Regions from separate parts of the Pseudomonas benzopyrenica genome, predicted to be linked through region 2. Evidence: predicted binding sites of a transcription regulator. Region 2 holds the regulator's gene; the other holds the start of a gene.

Region 1 (4,410 bases), 2.1 Mb from region 2:
GGGCAGCACAGTCTCCAGGCGTCGCTCGTGGCGCCAGACCAGGGCGCGCTCGGGCCGATGATCCGCCTGGATGCCAAGGCCGAGCACGGCCTCCTCACCCAGCCGGGCACGCAGACGCTCGCGCAGCACCTCCCAGCCCACGGCCTGGGCCGGGCGTTCGTCGAACAGGCCATGGCGTTCCGGCACGAAGAGCGGCAATTCCTCGCTTTCCAGGCGCAGCGCCAGGACCGGCGCCACCACCTGCAACTGTTCGAGGCGGCCACGGGCGAATTCGAACAGCAGGGCGGCATCGCGCTCGGGGGCCAGCAGGCCGATGGTGAGGGTGGTGGCCGGCCCCTGGCGATGTTCCAGCCAGAGCAGGAAGCGCTGCACGCCACGGTCGCGACTGGCCAGCCAGGCGGCCAGGTCGGCGGTGAGGCGGCGCAGTGGGAACAGCAGGGCCTGGTGGGAGTCCACCTCGAAATTGAGTTCCACCCGCGCCACGAAGCGATCGGGCGGCCGATAGAACTCCAGCGCCAGACTGCGACTGCCGCTCAGCAGATCCAGCTGCTGCAGAAGCTCCGGCGCGAAGCGCCGGGCCAGGGCGGCCCTGGGCAGGGCCTTGAGCTGCTCCAACCGGCGGATACCCATGCGCGTCAGCGCCTGGGCTTGCTGGGGGGCGAAACCGGCGCGCTCCACGGGCAGCCGATCGAGTAGGCGCGGCAGGTCGTCCGGAGAGGCGATGAGACCATCGGCGACATTGGTCAGCATGCGCGCCGCCACCGGATTGGGTGCCAGGGCCAGCCGATGACGAAAGCCCAGGCCCTGGAGCTCCTGACGCAGGCGCCGCTCCAGCCGCGGCCAGGGACCCAGCAGCGGCAGGCTGGACTGGATCTCCAGCAGCAGCGCCCGCGGATAGTGGCGACTGACCTGGGAGCTGAAGCCATAGCCCCAGGCCGCCAACAGCGCCTCGGCCGTCTCGATGAGCGCCGGATCATGTTCCTGCTGCTCGAAGTCGCGGGTCAGCGCCTGGGCGGCGGCCAGGGTCAGGCCAGGGCGCAACCCCAGGGCTCGCGCGGCCGGATTGACCGCCCGCAGCAGGCGACGCTGGGGCGGACCGGAAAGCAGCACCAGCGGCTGCTCCGGCTGCGGATGGCGGCGCAGCACGGCATCCAGCGCCAGCTGCGGAAAGAGGATGCAGGCCCAGCGCATGACCAGCTCAAGCGCCGCCGGCCAGATCGAGCACGCCGGGCTGACCGCCGCGGCATTTGCGGATGTGCAGCCGTTCCAGCGGCGCCCTGAGTTCCAGGCGCAAGGCCGCCGGCGAGGGATTGTCCAGGGCGGCGGCCGAGCGCAGGGCGAAGGCCAGGGTACGACCGCTCTCGGCGGCGACCTGCAGCCGACGCAGTTGGCGATCATCGGCCCGCTCGGGCCAGCAGAGCACCGCGCCGAAGCATCCCGAACGCAGGCACTGCTCGGCGGCCCAGAGCACCTCGGCGCCCTGGGCGCGGATCACCACCAGGGAATCCAGCGCCACGCCGGCCGCCTGCCAGGCCAGGGGATAGGGCAACAGCGGCGGGCCGATCAGGGCGATGCGTTCGGCGGCCTGGCTCAGGCGCGCCAGGGTTGGCCAGAGCAGCCGCAACTCGCCATGGCCGGGGCCGGCGAGCAGCAATTCGGTCAGCGCCGCCTCGGGCCAGCCGGCGCCGGGCAGATGGGCATCCAGGGCGGCGACCCCGGTGGGCTGGTCGCTGCGCCGGGCATCAGGACTGGTCTGCCCCTTCCAGAGCCGCCGCTCCTCGAACAGCCGGGCCAGGCTGGCGCCGCCGCTCATGCCGCCAGACCTGCAGGGGTGTTATCCATGGCCATCGCCTCAATCTGTATATGCATACAGTATTAGAGGCGATCCGCATCGGGGTCAAGTCGAACCGCTGCCTCGGCTGACGAAGGTGACCGTCAGATCCAGATCACCACGCCGATCAAGGCAGCCAGCAACAGCCACTGTTCGAGGTAGTAGCGGAAGCGGTTGCGCTTCTTCAGCGCCTTGCCGCGTTGACGGATGCGATAGAGGTGCCGGAAGGCACGGTTGAGGCCACCGGTGCGGTCGCTGGCGTCATTGGGCGAGGCCGCCGAGGCCAGCAGGGTACCGCTGATCCAGCGGTTGAAGGCACCGGCCCAGCGATAGCGCAGCGGTCGCTCGATGTCGCAGAACAGGATGATGCGATCCTGCTCGGTGGTGTTCTCGGCGTAGTGGATGAAGGTTTCATCGAACACCACTGCCTGGCCATCGCGCCAGTGATAGCGCTGGCCGTCCACCTCGATGAAGCAGCGTGGGTCGTTGGGCGTGGCCAGGCCCAGGTGATAGCGCAGGGAGCCGCCATAGGGATCGCGATGACGCACCAACCGCGACCCGGGCGGCAACTCGGCGAACATGGCCGCCTTGACCGTGCCGATGCCCCGCAGCAATCCGGTGGTCTGCGGGCACAGCTGCATGGCGGAAGGATGGCTGTCGCCGTACCACTTCAGATAGAAGCGCTTCCAGCCGCTCTTGAAGAAGGAGTTGAAGCCGGCATCGTTGTGCTCGGCGGCTTTCTTGATCTGGCCGGCACGCAGCAGGTCCAGGGCTTCGTCACGAATGAGCTGCCAGTTGTCCTGCAGCACCTGGAGCTCGGGAAAGCGTTCCACCGGGTGATAGGGCTGGTTGGGTACCCGCGACGTCAGGAACATGAAGGTGTTCAGCGGTGCCAACACCGTCGAATGATCACCTAGCTGACGCAGGAAGCGATGACGCACCCGACCGCGAAAATGCACGTACAACACACAGAGAAAGAAACCGCCGATCACGAACCACTTCACGCGTCACTGTCCTGAAAAGAATGTTTCAAGATGTTATACGCTCCACCGGCATCAGACCTAATTCTAAGGTCTGACGATTAGCCGCAGGCTTGCACGGGGACGTGCACCGCCGCTGGGAGCCATGACGGGCATCTTGTATCCTGCAGGTGACACTTCGAGTGCCCGGAGGGCCTCATCATGCGTTCGCTACTCTATGGCCTACTGCTCGCCAGTGGCGTCGTGGCCGCTCAGGATGTCTACAAATGCGTGGACGACCAGGGCCAGACGACCTATACCCAGGGCGCTTGTCCGACGAATAGTCAGATCACTACCATTCCGCTGCAGCGTTTGCCCGACAGCAACGGCTTCACTCCCCCGCCAAAACCCGCCACGCCACTGCCAGCCACTGCGCCGCGCGAGATCACCGTAGTCCCCGCGCCGGCCAGCAGCCGTCAGCGCCCGGTCGATGACGTCACCGTGGTCGGCGGCTCTTCCTCCTCTTCCAGCTTTCGCCAGGAAACCCAGGTGCGCAGCGGCGGCATCCTCTATCAGCCGGTGCCGATCTACATCGACCGCCGGCCGCGTGACGAGACCTGGCACATGGTGCCCCACCCCCAGGCGCAGCCGCCGGCTCCGCCTACTCAGCAGATTTACGGTATCCCTTTCAAACGCTGAAAGGCGGTAACCACTGCCTAAAGACGATGCAGGAAGTTGACGACGAACTTGCGTCCCTCGGTGCGGTTCTCGGCGTCCTGCTCGAAGTAGCTGTTGACGGTGACCAGGTTCTGTCTGGAAAAGGCGTAGGTGAAACCCGGACCCCAGGCCCAGACTTTTTCCCGGCGTCCGCTGACGTCATGGCCATCCACCTGGGTATCGGTGATCTGCCGGAGCCAATAGCCGCTCAGGCCGATGCTGAGTCGGTCGTTCAGCGCGTACTGGGTGGCGAAGTTGGCATGCAGTGCCTGGCCGGCCTGGGTGTCTGAGACAGCGCCGAAGCTACGCAGCGGCTGGTCGTTCTTGCCATTCCACAGGTACCAGAAGCGCCCGGTCACCGACCATTGGGGCGTCAGCCAGTAGGTGGTGGCGTAATAGGGATTGAAGGACCAGAAGTTGCTGCCCGGATTGATCGCCCGGTCGCGGTCGTAGCGACCGGTGGGGGCGACGATCTCGGCCTCGATGCGCTGCGCCCAGCGCGGTCCGCCGTCGGGGCGGGTGGTGGTGGGTAACTGCAGGAAGGCGCCCAGGGTCAGGTCCCCTACCCCTTCGCGGGCGCTCAGCGCCTGGCCGCCGAGGCCATCGTCGACATCGGCATGGGCCAGCCAGGGCAGGATGGCGGTGAAGCCGGGCATGGCACCGTTGGCCAGCGGCTGCCCCAGGTAGATCAGCTGGGTGACCGGGGCGAAGGTGGTCAGGTCCTGCTTGGGCAGGGGCAGCTTGCGGCCATTCTGATCGTTGAAGCGACTGGTCTTGCCATAGATCAGGTATTCCGCCAGGTACCAGCCAGGGCCGTCCGGTGCCGGGGCACCATCATAGAAGCTGGTGGAACCGAGGTTGAGACCGGGCAGGTCGTAGGCCTGAGCCAGCGTGGAGGCGAGA
Region 2 (4,410 bases):
CGGCAGTCGTACCACGTCGCGGCGCAGGCGCTGCACGCGACCGCCTTCCTGGTCCACGGCCAGCAACAGCTCCGGGCGCACCGCGCGGATCGCGCGGCACAGTTCGCGGACCTGCCCCGGGGTTTCGATGTTGCGGGCGAACAGGATCAGTCCGCCCACCTCTGGCTGGCGCAGCAGCTGACGATCCTCGGCGGTGAGCCAGGTGCCAGCGATATCGACCATCAGGGAGCCTTGCATGGGTACCTCGTCCGAATGCTCCGGCGCATGGCGCCGTGAAAGGGACGCAAGCTTACCCCAGCCACCCTCGATGCCGCAGCCTAGTAGGTCTCGGCTGTCTCCACCGCCACTGGCCGCCGCGGCCGATACTGGGCCTGGGCCAGCTCCGGTGCGTGCATCGCCGTCGGCGCCCGCATGCCGGTGGCGAGGAAGGGGACCATCAGCCGCAGCACCTGGTCGGTGTGGGTATCGACGCCGAAATCGTTCTCGCCGATCGCCCGCAGTGCCTTGATGCCGGACATGCTGAACACCGCCGCGCCCAGCATGAAGTGGGCGCGCCAGAACAGCTCCAGGGGCGGAATCTCGGGCACGGCGCGGTTCACCAGCAGCAGGAAGCGGCGGAAGGCACGCCCATAGGTCTGTTCCAGGTATTTGCGCAGGTGGCCTTGGCTCTGGCTGAACGCCAGACCCAGCAGACGCATGAACACCGAGAGGTCATTGCCATGCCGTGGCTTGATGGCCAGGGAGTGGTCCACCAGCAGATTCAGCAGCGCCTCCAGGCTCACCTCTTCCCTGCTCTTCGGCTGCCACTGATCCAGATCCCGCTCCAGGTTGAAGCAGAAGGGATCGAGAAAGCGCGAAAACACCGCCTGGATCAGGGCCTTCTTGGAGCCGAAGTGATAGTTGACGGCCGCCAGATTGACCCCGGCGCGGGTGGTGATGAGTCGCAGCGAGGTTTCGGCAAAGCCGCGCTCGGCGAACAGTTGCTCGGCCGCATCCAGAATGCGCTCCACGGTATCCGACTGCGCCATGACCTTCCTCGATAGATGAATTTCCGTTTGAAACATATGTTTCAAACGCTATCCAAGTCAATCGCAGTTCGGGCGGTGAGCCTGACCTGAAAGCGCTGGAGCACTCGTCCTTCTGCTGTTTGCGGGCTATTTGCCACCAATCCGGCCTGTCGTCCGAAGCCGGGCCAGGTGCCCTTGCCTACCACCTGGAGTTACTGTATATAATCACAGCATCATTAGACGACGCGACGTGCATCATGCTGAAACTGACACCGCGACAAGCCGAGATCCTGGCCTTCATCAAGCGTTGCCTCGAAGCCAATGGCTTTCCGCCTACCCGCGCGGAGATCGCGCAGGAGCTTGGTTTCAAATCGCCGAATGCGGCCGAGGAGCACCTCAAGGCCCTGGCCCGCAAGGGCGCCATCGAGATGACGCCGGGCGCCTCTCGTGGCATCCGCATCCCGGGGCTGGATACTACGCGCAAGGCCGACGAGAGCCTGCCAGTCATCGGTCGGGTCGCCGCGGGCGCCCCCATCCTGGCCGAGCAGAACGTCGAGGAAAACTGCGCCATCAACCCGGCCTTCTTCCAGCCCCGTGCCGACTACCTGCTCAAGGTCAAGGGCATGAGCATGAGAGACGTCGGCATCCTCGATGGCGACCTCTTGGCCGTCCATGTGACCCGTGAGGTGCACAATGGCCAGATCGTCGTGGCCCGGGTGGGCGACGAAGTCACCGTGAAGAGATTCAAGCGCTCGGGCAACCAGGTCACCCTGCTGGCGGAAAATCCCGAGTTCGCCCCTATCGAAGTCGATCTTTCCACCCAGGAATTCGCCATCGAAGGGTTAAGCGTTGGCGTCATCCGCCGCTAACGTCTAGGGCTGGCCTGCGGGCCAGCCTCTTGTCACCGCTATTTGCCTTACGCCGAAGTCTTGATCGGGGGTATAGGTTCGCGCTCCGAAAAAGCGCTCAAGACCAGGCTGAGCACAGTGACGTCATGTATCCGTGGTACATGATCTCAAGTGGATTTGATCGAGTCGCCTCCAGGAGGTAGCCATGCAATTTCCCCTGATGTTCGATGCCCCGCGTTCGTTGGTTCAAGAGCTGGACCTGGCACCTGAGCTCCTGCTGCAGGAGCTGACCGCCTTTCTGCCCAAGGCCGGCAAGCCGGCCCGGGAGCTGCCGGCCGCCCCGCTGCCGGACACCTTCAGCGAGATGTCCCTGCACGGTAGCCAGGAACAATGCCTGCAGTTGCTGGCGCCCATCCTGCGCCAGCTGAGCGACAAAGACGATGCTCGCTGGCTGACCCTGGTCACGCCGCCGTCGCTGCTCAGCAACGCCTGGTTGCGCAGTACCCATCTGAATCCGGAACGGGTGCTCCTGCTGCAGACGCCGAGCGCGGCCAAGACGCTGCAACTGGCCTGCGAGGTGCTGCGCAAGGGGCAGAGTCATACGGTGATCAGCTGGCTGCACGACCTCAGCGATGCGGGCAAGCAGCAACTGGCACGCGCCGCGGCCCAGGGCAACAGCCAGAGTCTGAACGTCAGATTCGCCTAGGCAGCGGGCAGGAAGGGATGTAGCAGCGGCATTCCCGCACGGAATGCCGGATCAGGCGGAGAGTCAGTGCAGGACGCGGGGTTGATCGTCACGCTGAAGGCTGTCGCCTTCGGCCAAGCGACCCGCCATCTGCACGCCCAGGTTGAACATGGCCTTGGCCACCTCTATCTGCTGTCCATGCAGGAAATCCTTGGCATCGCTGGAAAACTCAAGGGTCACGAGGGCTTCCTCGTCGTCCGCACGGCGCAACACGATGCGACCATCGGAGAGTTCAACGATTTCCAGGTAGGCAGTAGTCATTCAGTATCTCCACAGCTAAGCGGATAGTGTAACAGCGTGGGGTCTGGGAGGCTGACTTGCCTGAGCCTTTTTCGACGGTCTGCAAGGCCATCGTCCTGACGGCCTCTGCGGCATGCTAGCTGGACGGCTCCTACCACTCGGTCATGGCACCGCGGAATCTGAGCGCCGTCTGCTTGAGACTTTCGCGCCAGGCTTCCACTTCTTCAAGACCCAGTTCCGGTTCGGCCGGTTCCAGGCTGACCGCTTCGATGAGGGCCAAGGTCGGGTCCTGCTTGGGCCGCCGTGGCGCCTGGGGCGGTTGCAGCAGCCGCTGGTATTCGGCGATCAACCGCGCCAGCCAAGTCTCCGAATTGCCAGCCAGCTCCACCAGTTCACCCATTTCCGGACTGGGCGCCTCGTTCAAGGCGTCGGGTGAGAGCAGGACGGCGAGCGACGTGGCTTCCATGGTGGGATGACGGTAGAAGCCTGCCACCTCCTGACAGAGCCCCAGCAGGGCGCCATGCAGGTGAAACAGGCAAGCCTCGCGCTCGGCCATGATGCGGCCCTGGCTTTGGGCGGAGGGTGCCGCCTGAGCCGAGCGCCAGCTGTCCAGCGCTAGACCGGCGAAATAGAGCTTCTGGTTGGTGCGGGTGTAACGCTCGTTGGCCATGCCCTTCTCCTCAGGCCGGCTCACGCCGACCACCTGTCTCGCGCCGGAGCCAAAGGCCCTAGCGCTTCTCTTCCACCTGCCACTTCTTGCCGTCGTAGAAGGCCTTCCAGCCGGTGGGCTTGCCCTCGACCTCGGTCTGCACGTACTGCTCCTTGGTCTTGCGGCTGAAGCGGATCACCGCCGGGCGGCCTTCGGCATCCTTCACCGGAGCACTCAGCAGATAATGGTACTTGGGATCGATCTCGTCGCGATGGGGCAGCAGTTCACTGACCAACGGCGCACGGGTCTCGCGATTCTTCGGGAAGCCACTGGCGGCCAGGAACAAGCCCGAGGCCCCGTCGCGCAACACATAGGTGTCGTCGACCTTCTCGCAGCGCAGCTCAGGCATGGGCACGGCATCCATCTTCGGCGGAGCCGGCTCGCCGTTCTTGAGCAACTTGCGGGTGTTCTTGCAGGCCGGATTGGTACAGCCGAAGAATTTGCCGAAACGGCCGGTCTTGAGCTGCATCTCGCTGCCGCACTTGTCGCATTCCAGCGACGGGCCTTCGTAGCCCTTGATGCGATAGCTGCCCTCTTCGATCTCGTAGCCCGGGCAGTCCGGATTGTTGCCGCAGACGTGAAGCTTGCGATGCTCGTCGATCAGATAGGCGTCCATCGCGGTGCTGCAGATGGGGCAGCGGTGCTTGCCACGCAGGACAAGAGACTCGGATTCGCCCTCGTCGTCATCGGCGATCTCGTCGCCCGGAACCAGGTTGATGGTGGCCTTGCAGCGTTCCTTGGGCGGCAGGGCGTAGCCGGAGCAGCCCAGGAAGACGCCGGTGGAGGCGGTACGGATCATCATCGGCCGACCGCAGAGCTGGCAGGGAATGTCCGTCAGGGTCGGCTGATTGGCTCGCATGC

The links. Region 2 encodes LexA, which represses DNA repair genes until DNA is damaged. Its sites were predicted from a motif close to CTGTNTNNNNANACAG; they were not measured.
Region 1: imuA (translesion DNA synthesis-associated protein ImuA) is a predicted target of LexA. The motif match lies at 1,858-1,873, and genes of this name have one in related genera.

What each region holds. Positions count from the first base shown of each region.
Region 1 covers NZ_CP145723.1:1,701,658-1,706,067, reverse strand. Annotated here, with positions in the region: gene V6W80_RS07875 (Y-family DNA polymerase) at 1-1,191, opposite strand, end outside; gene imuA (translesion DNA synthesis-associated protein ImuA) at 1,199-1,813, opposite strand; gene lpxO (lipid A hydroxylase LpxO) at 1,936-2,835, opposite strand; gene V6W80_RS07860 (DUF4124 domain-containing protein) at 3,013-3,489, shown strand; gene V6W80_RS07855 (SphA family protein) at 3,507-4,410, opposite strand, start outside.
Region 2 covers NZ_CP145723.1:3,803,056-3,807,465, forward strand. Annotated here, with positions in the region: gene nagZ (beta-N-acetylhexosaminidase) at 1-237, opposite strand, end outside; gene V6W80_RS18140 (TetR/AcrR family transcriptional regulator) at 318-1,028, opposite strand; gene lexA (transcriptional repressor LexA) at 1,265-1,876, shown strand; gene sulA (SOS-induced cell division inhibitor SulA) at 2,061-2,561, shown strand; gene V6W80_RS18155 (hypothetical protein) at 2,625-2,861, opposite strand; gene V6W80_RS18160 (DUF6586 family protein) at 2,992-3,510, opposite strand; gene topA (type I DNA topoisomerase) at 3,569-4,410, opposite strand, start outside.